DNA from 3 places in the Streptomyces sp. NPDC055962 genome. Region 3 is predicted to be linked to each of the others. Evidence: riboswitches for the same ligand, from Rfam matches in the RefSeq annotation. Region 3 holds a riboswitch; each other region holds the start of a gene.

The links. A riboswitch is a leader RNA that binds a small molecule or an ion and turns the genes downstream of it on or off. The one in region 3 is predicted to bind thiamine pyrophosphate.
Region 1: another riboswitch for thiamine pyrophosphate. It lies ahead of ACFC51_RS08230 (purine-cytosine permease family protein); the one in region 3 lies ahead of thiO (glycine oxidase ThiO).
Region 2: another riboswitch for thiamine pyrophosphate. It lies ahead of thiC (phosphomethylpyrimidine synthase ThiC); the one in region 3 lies ahead of thiO (glycine oxidase ThiO).

Annotation. Positions count from the first base shown of each region.
Region 1 covers NZ_JBHJYN010000002.1:676,975-681,237, forward strand. The annotation lists gene ACFC51_RS08205 (FGGY family carbohydrate kinase) at 1-984, opposite strand, end outside; gene ACFC51_RS08210 (YtxH domain-containing protein) at 1,051-1,353, opposite strand; tRNA gene ACFC51_RS08215 (tRNA-Asn) at 1,546-1,618, shown strand; tRNA gene ACFC51_RS08220 (tRNA-Asn) at 1,624-1,696, shown strand; tRNA gene ACFC51_RS08225 (tRNA-Ile) at 1,919-1,995, shown strand; TPP riboswitch at 2,590-2,683, shown strand; gene ACFC51_RS08230 (purine-cytosine permease family protein) at 2,674-4,089, shown strand; gene ACFC51_RS08235 (protein kinase) at 4,142-4,263, opposite strand, start outside.
Region 2 covers NZ_JBHJYN010000009.1:210,363-214,625, forward strand. The annotation lists gene thiC (phosphomethylpyrimidine synthase ThiC) at 128-1,930, opposite strand; TPP riboswitch at 1,923-2,055, opposite strand; gene ACFC51_RS25020 (YibE/F family protein) at 2,126-3,481, shown strand; gene ACFC51_RS25025 (SsgA family sporulation/cell division regulator) at 3,545-3,982, opposite strand; gene ACFC51_RS25030 (IclR family transcriptional regulator) at 4,084-4,263, opposite strand, start outside.
Region 3 covers NZ_JBHJYN010000002.1:1,115,690-1,119,952, reverse strand. The annotation lists gene thiE (thiamine phosphate synthase) at 87-737, opposite strand; gene ACFC51_RS10295 (Rv2175c family DNA-binding protein) at 901-1,266, opposite strand; gene ACFC51_RS10290 (NAD(P)/FAD-dependent oxidoreductase) at 1,335-2,567, opposite strand; gene ACFC51_RS10285 (hypothetical protein) at 2,596-2,937, opposite strand; TPP riboswitch at 2,989-3,101, shown strand; gene thiO (glycine oxidase ThiO) at 3,099-4,263, shown strand, end outside.

The DNA.
Region 1 (4,263 bases), 440 kb from region 3:
CTCACCCTCCAGGTACGGCAGCAGGACGAGCCCGGAGGAGCCGGGCGTCGACTTCAGGGCCAGTGCGGACAACTCCTCCGGGCCGCCGTCGAGGCCCAGCATCTCCGCGGTGCCGCGCAGCGCGCGCACCGCGTTCGACGTGTGGACCACCGGGAGGTGCATCCCGGTCGCGTCGGCGAAGGAGGTGATCATCCCGGTCGGGTCGGCCAGTGCCTCGTGGTGGACGGCCATGACGGAGCCCGAGGCCCCCAGCGACACGACGGCGTCCCCGACGGCGACACCCAGGCCGAAGGCTGCGGCCATCGTCTCGCCGGTGCCCGCCGAGATGAGCAGCCCCTCGGGCGTCGTCCCGGCGGCGTCGGCCGGGCCGAGGACCTCGGGCAGTGCGGCCTGATGGCCGAGCGCGAGCTCCACGAGGTCGGGCCGGTAGGACGCGGAGCCCGCCGACCAGTAACCGGTGCCGGATGCGGCACCGCGGTCCGTCGTCCGCCGGGCGGGCCGGCCGAGGAGCTGCCACACCAGCCAGTCGTGGGGCTGCAGGACGGCGGCCACGCGCTGTGCGTTCTCCGGTTCGGTCCGCACCAGCCAGCGCAGCTTCGCCACCGGCTGCGCGGCCTGCGGCACGGACCCGACGGCCTCGGCCCAGGGCTGCCGCCCCCCGAGCCCGTCGATCAGATCGGCCGCGGCGGCCTGCGCCCGCCGGTCGTTGCCGAGCAGAGCCGGCCGTACGAGGTTGCCCTGCCGGTCCAGCGGCACCAGGCCGTGCTGCTGCGCGGAGACACCGATGGCCTGCACGCCTTCGAGCAGCCCTCCGGAGGCCGCCTCACCGAGTGAGAGCAGCCACGCCTGCGGATCCACCTCGGAGGCTTTGGCCTCGACGGGATGCGCGGCGTACCCCTGCCGCAGCACCTCACCGGTGTCCGTGTCGCAGACGACGATGTGCGTGAAGGCGGATGAACTGTCCAAGCCGGCCACTATGCCCATGGACACGATTCTGCCGCACGCGGGGGCCGTTCCCGTACCGGGCGGTACCCGGTACAGGAACGAGCCTCAGGTGTTGGTCGTGCCCCAGTCGTCGCTGCCGTTGTGGCCGCTGCGCTCACGCAGCGAGCGCACCCGGTCGGAGACGGACACGGGGACCTTGTCCCCGACCTTCTCGCTCACCGAGTGGTACGCCTTGCCGGCGAAGTCCCGGCTGCCGTGCGCGGCGGACTCCGCCGCGTTCCGCACCGCCGGATTCTCGGCCAGCTGCTGCGCGGCCTTCTTCAGCTGCTCGTAGCGCTCGCGCCCGGCTCGCGTGCCGAGCACGTAACCGAGGGCCACTCCGGCGATGAACGTGAGCCGGTACCGCATGGCTGCCACCCTTCCTTCGCTCCGTCTTCGCTCCGTGCGACGTGTGCTGCCCGCCTACCCGCAGACACCCGAGATCACCCCGGGGCATACCGATTGGCGGAGCACCCCCCTGCTTGCGCTAATGTATGTGTCGCAGCGAACGCGCGCCGCTCGGCATCAGCCAGGCAGGTACGATTCGAGGCAACGCAGCAATCCCCTGTAGCTCAATTGGCAGAGCAGCCGGCTGTTAACCGGCAGGTTACTGGTTCGAGTCCAGTCGGGGGAGCGCGATCCCCTGTAGCTCAATTGGCAGAGCATTCGGCTGTTAACCGGAGGGTTACTGGTTCGAGTCCAGTCGGGGGAGCGGAACGGAAGAGGGCCCCCCGGGGCCCTTTTTCGTGTGTCCGCAGGGGCCGTCGCGGGACGCCTCCGGGACTCTTTCGGGGGGATTCCGCATCGCCTGGAACCGGGCAGCACGCTGCACTGTCTTCATGGTCACGCGAAGCCGACCATCGCCAGCAGGAGATCGTATGACCGGCTATGCTGCGGCAGACGGCGCGTACAGGTGTACGCGCCACGCCGTAAAGGGGCGGTAGCTCAGCCGGTTAGAGCAGCGGACTCATAATCCGTCGGCCGTGGGTTCGAGTCCCACCCGCCCCACCAGCGTCCCCAGGCAGAATCGTTTCTGACCTGGGGAAACGCGTTTCCGGGGCGTTTTTGCGTGAGGTGTTCGCCTCACGGCGGTGTGGCGGACGAGGGTCTCCACATGTCGAGGGTGCTTCCTGCGTGACTGCGACCTGGACCTTTCCGGTCTCGGCGCCGCGGGATGGTTGACAGCGGTCCCACGGCCCTCCCGTGAGGGGTCCACCTGCACCGGGCATCCTTACCTGTGGTTCCCCGGCGAAGTGGCCCCGCATGTCTGGTTGCGGCCAGGCCAGGGGCGCGGTGTCCGCGACTGTGGCTTGCGGGTGTCTGTCGGCGATCGGGTCGCGTCCGCCTCGTGCGTGGGGCCCGCTCCTGGCAGCGGTGACCTGGTCGTACCACCGCAGGCACAAGGGCGGCGTCACGGCCGAGTAGGCCCCCCGGGTTGTGGGTCAGGTGTCAGGCCGGACCCGGGCCACGTTCGCCGGGGGGACGCCCCGGCGGCTTGCCCGAAGAGACAGGCCCCGGCATCCGGCGGTCCGGCCGTCCCCGAGCCGAGCACCCACGCACCCCCACCGGGCGGGCCCGCGTGGCTGCCCGGCTATATTGGCCGCCGAACCGGACACGGGGTGCCCCGCGCGGGGCTGAGAACACACCCGTCGAACCTGAACCAGCTCGTACTGGCGGAGGGATGTCTTCATGCCGTTGTCGCATGCCCAGGACGACCGTGCGGTCGCGGGGCGAACAGTCCCGGACCCGCGCTCCGCGTTCGGGGGCCGTATGCCCACCGCCCCCGGTGACCTGCGGATCGAGACGCACGGGATAGCCCCCGTGCCCGAGGACCGACGGTACGGCGGCCCCGCCCGGCTGTTCACCGTCTGGTTCGCCCCCAACCTGACCATGACCGGCGTCTTCACCGGGACCGTGGGCATCGCCCTGGGCCTGGACTTCGCCACCGCGCTCGTCGCCGTCGTGCTCGGCACGCTCGTGGGGGCGGTGCCCACCGCGTACCTCGGCACCTGGGGAAGCCGGACCGGGGTCGGTCAACTGCCCCTCGCGAGACTGGCGTTCGGACGGGGTGTCGTGCTGCCCGGAGCGTTGCAGTGGCTGTCCTCGATCGCCTGGGACGCGCTGATCGGCCTGTTCGGAGGGGATGCACTGGCCCAGCTGTTCGGCTGGCCCTTCTGGCTCGGCGTGCTGGTCATGATGGCCGCCCAGGGTGCGCTCGGCGTGCTGGGGTACGAGGCGATCCACCGGCTCCAGACGGTGATGACGTTCGCCCTCGCCGCGGCCTTCGCCGTGCTGGCCGTCAAGCTGCTGGACGGAGTGCACCCCGCCGCCTCGGGCACCGTGCACGGAGGTGACCGGGCGGGCGCGTTCGTCCTGACGTGCACGATCGCCCTGAGCCTCTCCCTGTCCTGGGCCCCGTACGCGAGCGACTTCAGCCGCTATCTGCCCGCCGCCACCTCCCGGCCGCGCATGTTCTGGTGCACGCTGCTGGGCATCAGCGTCTCCTTCGTGGCGGTCCAGACGCTGGGCCTCTGGGGCGCGTCCGTCTTCACCGACCAGACCGCACGCGGGATCGACACCCTTCTGGGCGGCGGAGCGCTCGGGGCGTTCGGCCTGCTCGCCGTCGCGCTCGCCGCGCTGTGCAGCAACGCCATGAACGACTACAGCGGTTCCCTGGCACTGCAGACGATGGGAGTGCGCCTGCCGCGCCCCGTCGCCGCCGCGCTCGCCGCCGCGCTCGGGTTCCCGCTCGTGCTGTGGATGCACGCGGCCGACACCACGGCGCGCTTCCAGAACGTGCTGCTCCTGGTCGGCTACTGGATCCCCGGCTTCGTCGCGATCGTGGCCGTCGACTGGGTGGTGCGGGTCAGGGCCCGGGCCGGCGCACCGATCGACCTCGCCGCCGAGAGCGCCCTCGTCCGGCCCTGGTGGCCGGCGCCCACCGCCTTCGTGGCCGCCTTCGCGGCGGCGGTGCCGTTCATGAGCACCGGCCTGTACGTGGGACCCGCGGCACAGGCCCTGCACGGAGCGGACCTCGCCTACGGAGTGGCGTTCCTCGTGGCCCTGTCCGTCTACACCCCGCTGCGGCTGCGTCACCGCTCCTGACCCGGCGGTCGCCGGCCCCGGGGTGGAGGCGTCGCGCGGGCGGCGCGCCCTGTCAGGCGTTCTGCCAGAGCTGGGTCCGGTCGCCCGCGTCGCACGTCGCCTTGGTGAATCCTGTGCCGCTCGTCATCGAGAGGCACAGGGAGTCGGCGGCGTTCATCAGCGTGTGGCCGCCCG
Region 2 (4,263 bases), on a different contig from region 3:
ACCGGCCGGAGTGATCGGGCCGGGCCCGGAGCGCCTGCTGCCGGAGGGGGATCCGGCCGGACCCGGTGCCGCCCCCGCCGTGGGGGCAGGGACGGCACCCCGCCCCCCGGGCGGCGTGGGGCCGGAGTCAGTCCGCGATCGGCAGATAGACCCGGTTGCCCGCCGCCGCGAACTCCCTGGACTTCTCTGCCATCCCCGCCTCGATCTCGTCCTGCCCGTCCCCGTGCTCCCGCCGGATGTCGTGGGAGATCTTCATCGAGCAGAACTTGGGACCGCACATCGAGCAGAAGTGCGCCGTCTTGGCCGGTTCGGCCGGCAGCGTCTCGTCATGGAACTCCCGCGCGGTGTCCGGGTCGAGCGCCAGGTTGAACTGGTCCTCCCAGCGGAACTCGAACCGGGCGTCGGACAGGGCGTCGTCCCACTCCTGTGCCCCCGGGTGCCCCTTGGCGAGGTCAGCCGCATGAGCGGCGATCTTGTACGTGATGACGCCGGTCTTCACGTCGTCCCGGTTCGGCAGCCCCAGGTGCTCCTTGGGCGTGACGTAGCAGAGCATCGCCGTCCCCCACCAGGCGATCATCGCGGCACCGATGCCCGAGGTGATGTGGTCGTACGCCGGAGCGACATCCGTGGTCAGCGGGCCCAGCGTGTAGAATGGCGCCTCCTCGCAGATCTCCTGCTGGAGGTCGATGTTCTCCTTGATCTTGTGCATCGGGACGTGCCCCGGGCCCTCGATCATCGTCTGGACACCGAACCGCTTGGCCACGGTGTTGAGCTCACCGAGCGTGCGGAGCTCGGCGAACTGCGCCTCGTCGTTCGCGTCGGCGATGGAGCCGGGACGCAGACCGTCGCCGAGCGAGTACGTCACGTCGTAGGCCGCGAGGATCTCGCAGAGCTCCTCGAAGTGCTCGTACAGGAACGACTCCTTGTGGTGCGCCAGGCACCAGGCCGCCATGATGGACCCCCCGCGCGAGACGATGCCGGTCTTCCGACGGGCCGTGAGCGGTACGTACGGCAGCCGGACACCGGCGTGCACGGTCATGTAGTCGACGCCCTGCTCGGCCTGTTCGATGACGGTGTCCTTGTAGATCTCCCACGTCAGCTCCTCGGCGCGGCCGTCGACCTTCTCGAGTGCCTGGTAGAGGGGGACGGTGCCGATCGGAACGGGGGAGTTGCGCAGGACCCACTCGCGGGTGGTGTGGATGTTGCGGCCCGTGGACAGGTCCATGACCGTGTCGGCACCCCACTGGGTGGCCCAGGTCATCTTGTCCACCTCCTCCTCGATGGAGGAAGTGACCGCGGAGTTACCGATGTTGGCGTTGACCTTCACCAGGAAGCGCTTGCCGATGATCATCGGCTCGATCTCCGGGTGGTTCACGTTGGCCGGAAGGACCGCCCGGCCCGCGGCGATCTCCTCGCGCACGACCTCGGGTTCGACGTTCTCCCGGATCGCGACGTACTCCATCTCCGGGGTGATCTCGCCCCGGCGGGCGTACGCCAGCTGCGTGACCGGCCGGCCGTCGCGGCTGCGCCGGGGCTGCCGGGGGCGGCCGGGGAAGACCGCGTCGAGGTTGCGCAGGCCGCCGCGCGGGGAGGTGTGTTTGAGCCCGTCGTCCTCGGGGCGCGCGGGGCGGCCCGCGTACTCCTCGGTGTCCCCGCGGGCGATGATCCAGTTCTCCCGGAGCGGGGCGAGCCCGCGCCGGACATCGGTGTCGGTGGTGGGGTCGGTGTACGGCCCGGACGTGTCGTACAGCGTCACGTCCTTGCCGTTGGTGAGGTGCACCTGACGGACCGGCACACGGAGGTCCGGGCGCGAGCCCTGGACGTATCCCTTGTGCCAGCCGATGGACTTCCCGGCCTCGTCGTCCTTCACATCCTGCGCATTCCGCGCATTCTGCGTCGAGACAGGCGTGCTTGCGTCCGCTGTGGTCATGAGACCTACTCCCTACGCCGGCATTACCCGGTAACAGGTTCGGCGGTCGGCGCAGCTGTCCCGTACGGATGTACGGAGGTTAGCGCCCTCTCAGCCCGGTGCTCCGAGCTCCCGCGTGTGCAAAGTGCCTCCACGCTAACCTCCTTTCTGGCGTGCTGGCCAGAGGGCCTTGCCCGTTCTTGGGATGATCGCGGGGTGACGTCCCCCGGAAACGCCCCCGAACCCCACGGCTCCGCATCAGGCAGCACGCAGAGCCATGCACACGGACACACCCACAGCCACGGTCCCGCGGCGCCCGTGTCCAAGCACCTGCGCAAGGTCATCGCGGCCGTGGTGATCCCCTTCGCCACCGCCGTCCTGGTCGGCCTCGTGGCCTTCTGGCCAGGGGGAGCGCCCGCCCACGAACGCACCGGCGTGGGGTTCGACCGGCAGACCCAGGACGGCCGTGTGACGAAGGTGGTCCCGGTCGACTGCGCGGACGTCAACGCCTCACAGGTGCCGCCCACCGGCGACACCTCCACCCCCTCGGGGCGGGAGGCCGTCAACGAGCAGACGGGGCAGTGCAAGAAGGCCACGGTCGAGGTCACGACCGGTGAGGACGAGGGCCGTACGTTCGTCGAGGTCATCCAGCCCGACGCGCCGAGGCAACTGCACGAGGGCCAGGGGGTGGTCGTGGCGTACGCGCCGGACGCACCCCGCGACCTCCAGTACTCGGTGACCGATGTGGACCGCACGGTGCCGATGGCGCTGCTCGCCGGGATCTTCGCCGTCGCGGTGGTCGTGGTGGGCAGGCTGCGTGGGCTGATGGCGCTGATCGCGCTGGCGGTCTCGTTCGGCGTGCTGACCCTTTTCATCCTTCCGGCGATCCTGCAGGGATCGAATCCGCTGGTCGTCGCCGTGATCGGGGCGAGCGCCATCATGCTGATCGCCCTCTACACCTGCCACGGCCTGACGGCCCGCACCTCGGTGGCCGTGATCGGCACGCTCATCTCGCTGCTGCTGATCGGGCTGCTGGGATCCCTGTTCATCGGCTGGGCCAGCCTGTCCGGCAACACGGACGACAACACCGGCCTCATCCACGGGCTGTACCCGGACATCGACATGAGCGGCCTGCTCCTGGCCGGTGTGATCATCGGATCGCTCGGTGTGCTCGACGACGTGACCGTCACCCAGACGTCGGCGGTCTGGGAACTGCACCAGGCCGACCCGACCATGGGTGTGCGGGGGCTCTACCGGGCGGGCATCCGGATCGGGCGCGACCACATCGCCTCGGTCGTCAACACCCTCGTGCTCGCCTACGCGGGCGCGGCACTCCCGCTGCTGCTGCTCTTCTCCATCGCGCAGAGCAGCGTGGGCACCGTGGCCAACAGCGAACTGGTCGCGGAGGAGATCGTCCGCACCCTGGTCGGGTCGATCGGGCTGGTCGCCTCGGTGCCGGTGACGACGGTGCTCGCGGCCCTGGTGGTCTCCGCGGACCGCACGGGGCTCGGCGCGGAAGCCGGAGCTCCTGCACCCGCACGGACCGGGAGGGGCCGACGCCGCAAGGTGTGAACCGGGGCACCGGACACATGCCCCCGGGCCGCCGGTGTTCGATGTTCAGCCGGATCTTCCTGCTCAGCCGGCGTTCTGTTCCTTGGCCAGGATGCGGCCCAGCGCCTCTTCCAGATTGCCGTCGAAGTCACCCAGCGTGTGCTCCTGCCCCAGCGGCACCAGCTTGTCCGTCCGGTCGAGGAATGCCACAAGAGGTGCCGTGCCGGCCCTGAACAGCGCACGGTCCGCCCCGACCTGAAGACGGATGTGTACATCCGACAGCCCCTCGGGCTCGGTCGGGCCGATGTGCACATCGCCGTCGCCGCTGGGACTGTTGAGACCGTCGAGCAGCAACTCGCGGCCGAATGCCCAGGTGACGGGGGCGTCTCCCGGCAGGTGGAAGGTCATCCGGATCGCGTACGGATCACTGACCTCGTACCGGAGCTCCACCGGGATACGGAAGGAGAGCTCCTCGGAGACGAGGAAGCTCATCATGACCTCTGCTTGAACCGACTCGCGCATCGTTCAACCCCGCAGTAGATGAATCTGGCCAGGAATGATCCCCCATGGCCCTATTGACGCCATCGTGGTGCACGCGATAGCAGATCACAAGGAGTGATTTTTCAGATACTGATAGAGAACACGAACGAGCGCAAGAGAGTGGTCACTTCACAGCGTAGTTGTTCGACTGCGGGGAGCAACCGTTCTTCTTGGTGCAGGGGGAGAGAAACAGCCATCGCCGCCACGGCGGAACCGACAGTGATCGGAATGGCCGCGCAGACCGTCCCCATGGCGTACTCCTG
Region 3 (4,263 bases):
CCCAACCGCGCAGGGCGGATTGACCGGAATGAGGCGGAATTTGTCCACCCCTCGGACAGCCCCGTGCCAGGAGGGCACCGCTCGCCTCAGAGCGCGCGTTCCCGGATGCGCCGCGCGAGCGAGGCGGCCGCCGCTGCCGGGTCGTCCGCCTCGGTGATCGCCCGTACGACGACGACCCGGCGTGCTCCGGCGTCCAGCACCTCGTCGAGGTTGCCCGCGTCGATGCCGCCGATGGCGAACCAGGGCCGTGTCGTGGCCAGCGAGGCGGCGTAGCGCACGAGGCCGAGGCCCGGGGCGTGCCGGCCGGGCTTGGTCGGGGTGGGCCAGCAGGGGCCCGTGCAGAAGTAGTCGACGCCCTCCTGGGCGACGGCCGCGTCGACCTCGGCCTCGGCGTGGGTGGACCGCCCGATCACCACGTCGCCGCCGACGACGCCGCGGGCGGCGGGCACGGGCAGGTCGCCCTGGCCGAGGTGGAGCACGTCGGAGCCGATGGCATGGGCGACGTCGGCCCGGTCGTTCACCGCGAGGAGGGCGCCGTGGCGCTTGCAGGCGTCGGCGAGGACCGCGAGGTGGTCGAGCTCCTCGGCCGCCTCCATGCCCTTGTCGCGGAGCTGCACGATGTCAACCCCGCCGGACAGCGCGGCGTCGAGGAACTCGGGGAGGTCGCCCTGTCGCTTGCGGGCGTCCGTGCACAGGTAGAGCCGGGCGCCGGAGAGCTGGGTGCGCGGTGTGGACATGGTGGTTTCCCCCGTCGGTACGTCGATGGATCCTGGTGCGGCGACGCGTCGTGCCGTACGGCGCACGCCGTGTACGTGGGTGAGGCGCCGCGCCTGTGGACGCCGGTGACGCGGGGTGCGGGCCGTGTGTGCCACGGCCCGCACCCCGCTCACGGCTCTCCGGTCAGACGGCGAGCGCCTGGGCCCGGCGCTTCACCTCCGTGCCGCGATTCTCGCTCAGGGCCTGCGCGGGCGTGCCGGGCAGGGTCGGGTCGGGGGTGAAGAGCCAGTCCAGCATCTCTTCGTCGTTGTAGCCGTCGTCCCTCAGGAGCGTCAGGGTCCCTGCGAGACCCTTGACCACCCTGTCGCCGTCGATGAAGGCGGCAGGCACCTGAAGCGCCCGGTTCTCACCACGTCGTACGGCGATGAGCTGGCCTTCCTTGACCAGCTGCCGGACGCGCGTCACCTCGACATCGAGCATTTCCGCGATGTCGGGAAGGTGGAGCCAGGCGGGGACGAGAGCATCGATCTTTGCGTCAATCTCGGTCACAAGGACAAGCGTGCCATCCCGGACCGACAGTCGGTACCCGGGCCGGGCGCACGGGGCCGCGCCTGCCACTAGAGCGCCGTGGATTTCAGCGGTACGGAGGAGTCGGCCGCCCGCGCCGGGTCGATCCGCGCGCCCGCCTCGACGAGCTTGCGCCCCTGCGCCAGGTCGCGTGGGCGGCCGACGGCCAGCAGGGCCACCAAGACCCCTTGCCGGAGCCAGCAGACCGTCCAGGAGGGGTCCGCCGGATCGCCCCGCCACAGCAGGGTGTCCGCACCGGCGTGATGGCCGGCGTACTGCACGAAGCGCCCGAACTGCTCGGACCAGAAGTAGGGCACCGGGTCGTACGTCCTGGCCGTTCCGTCCGCGAGGCCGGCGGCGACCGTCCGGGGTCCCTGGAGGGCGTTGTCCCAGTGGTGGACCGTCAGCCGCTCCCCGTAGCGGGCGGACGGGAAGGAGGCGCAGTCGCCCACCGCGTACACGTCGGGCAGCGAGGTGCGCAGGGTGCTGTCCGCGGTGACCGAGCCGTCCGGGCCGAGTGCGATACCGGAGTCGGCGAGCCAGGCGGTGGCGGGCCTGGCCCCGATGCCCACGACCACCGCTCCGGCGGGGATCACCCGGCCGTCCGCCAGGTGGACGGCGCCCCGCTCGATGCGGGCGACCCGGACCCCGGTGAGGAGGCCGGCTCCGCTCTCGGCGTACCAGGCGGCCATCGGGGCGGCGACCTCGGCGGGCATCGTGCCCGCGAGGGGCCGGCCGGCTGCCTCGACGACGGTGACCGCGCATCCGGCCGCGCGCGCGGCCGTGGCGAACTCGGCGCCGATCCAGCCCGCTCCGACGACGACCACGTCGTGCTGCCGCTCCAGGACGGGCCGCAGCCGCGCGGCGTCGTCGAGGGTGCGCAGCAGGTGCACGCCGGGGACACCCTCGGTGCCGGGCAGCGCGACGGGCTCCGCCCCCGTGGCGAGGACCAGCGCGCCGTAGGCGACGGGTCCCTCCGCGGTGTCCAGCTCGTGCGCCCCGGCGCGCAGCCCCTCGACGTCGAGCCCCAGGCGCAGGGTGATGTCCAGCGCCTCGAAGTCGACGTCGAAGGCGGAGTCCTCGGCCTTCCCCAGCAGGACCGCCTTGGACAGGGGTGGTCTGTCGTAGGGCTGGTGCGGTTCGGCGCCGATCAGGGTGACCGGCCCCGTGAAGCCCCGTTCGCGCAGGGCCACGGCCGTCTGCACACCGGCCATGCCCGCGCCCACGATCACGACTCCGCGCGACGGGAGTCCAGCTGCCTCGTCCTGCGTCTGCTCGCTCACCCGTCCACCCTAATCACCTGACGTGACGTCAGTGGGTGAGCTCCTCCACGACGCTCGTCCCGCTGCCCTGCCGCGACTCCCACTCCCACGTCTCGTCCAGGCGGACACGGCCGTCGGCCAGGTCCGTGACGGTCGACGCGCAGTGCCCCGACGAGGTCGTCCCGTCCTGCTTCAGCTGGACGTAGCGGAAGTCCAGGGTGTCCCCGTCCCGGGTGCCGACGAGGTGCCCGTGCACGATGTCGCCGCCCGCGTACTCGGCCCAGATCCGGCCGTCCCGCTCGTGGTAGGTGAAACGGGTCCGGGTGCCGACCTGGCCGGGGGCCTGGTCGGCGACCGGTGAGAGGACGAGTCCGTCGAGCGAACGGGCCACGGGTACGGCTCCCTTACTGACTGCGGCCGGTGGGGTCTAGGCTGGCCACCGTAAGACACTCGCGGGAGTCCGGACGCACCGGGCTGAGAGGGAGGCTGACCGGCCTCCGACCGTACGAACCTGATCCGGGTCATGCCGGCGAAGGGAGGGGCTGGACACCCATGCGCATCTCAGCGGACAGTTCCGACGTCCTGGTCGTCGGGGGCGGCATCATCGGGCTGGTGACCGCCTGGCGGTCCGCCCAGCGCGGTCTGAGCACCACGCTGGCCGATCCCGACCCCGGCGGCGGGGCCGCCCGGGTGGCGGCCGGGATGCTCGCCGCCGTCACCGAGCTGCACTACGGCGAGCAGATGCTGCTCGGCCTCAACGTGGCCTCCGCGGCGCGCTATCCGGAGTTCGTGGGCGAGCTGGAGGAGGCGAGCGGCCAGGAGACCGGGTTCCGGGCCTGCGGCACGCTCTCCGTCGCGCTGGACTCCGACGACCGCGCGCATCTGCGCGAGCTGCACGCCCTGCAGCGGCGTTCGGGTCTGGAGTCCGAGTGGCTCACCGGCCGCGAGTGCCGGCGCCTGGAGCCGATGCTCGCGCCCGGCGTGCGCGGCGGGCTGCGCGTCGACGGGGACCACCAGGTGGATCCTCGGCGTCTGGCCTCGGCGCTGGTGACGGCGTGCGAGCGGGCCGGGGTGGTGTTCCGCCGCGCCTGGGTCCAGCGGCTGTCCGTCACGGGCGGCCGGGCGACGGGCGCCGTACTGGCGGACGGCACGGAGCTCGACGCCGGCCAGGTGGTGCTCGCCGGAGGCAGCCTGAGCGGCCGGCTGGAGGGGATACCCGAGGCGGTCGTGCCGCCGGTGCGCCCGGTCAAGGGGCAGGTCCTGCGGCTGACGGTGCCTGCGGCGTACGCCCCCTTCCTGAGCAGGACCGTGCGGGCCGTCGTGCGCGGCAGCCACGTCTACCTCGTGCCGCGCGCCAACGGTGAGCTGGTGGTCGGCGCGACGACGGAGGAACTGGGCTGGGACACCACCGTCACCGCGGGCGGGGTCTACGAGCTGCTGCGGGACGCCCACGAACTGATCCCCGGCATCACCGAGCTGCCGCTGACCGAGACCCGTGCCGGACTGCGGCCCGCCTCCCCGGACAACGCGCCGCTGCTGGGCCCCACGGCACTGCCCGGCCTCCACCTGGCCACCGGGCACCACCGCAACGGGGTGCTGCTGACCCCCGTCACCGGGGATGTGATGGCCCACGTGCTGACCACCGGTGAGCTGCCCGAGCTGGGCCGCCCCTTCGCACCACTCCGCTTCGACCCGGCCACCGCCGCCCCGGGGCACC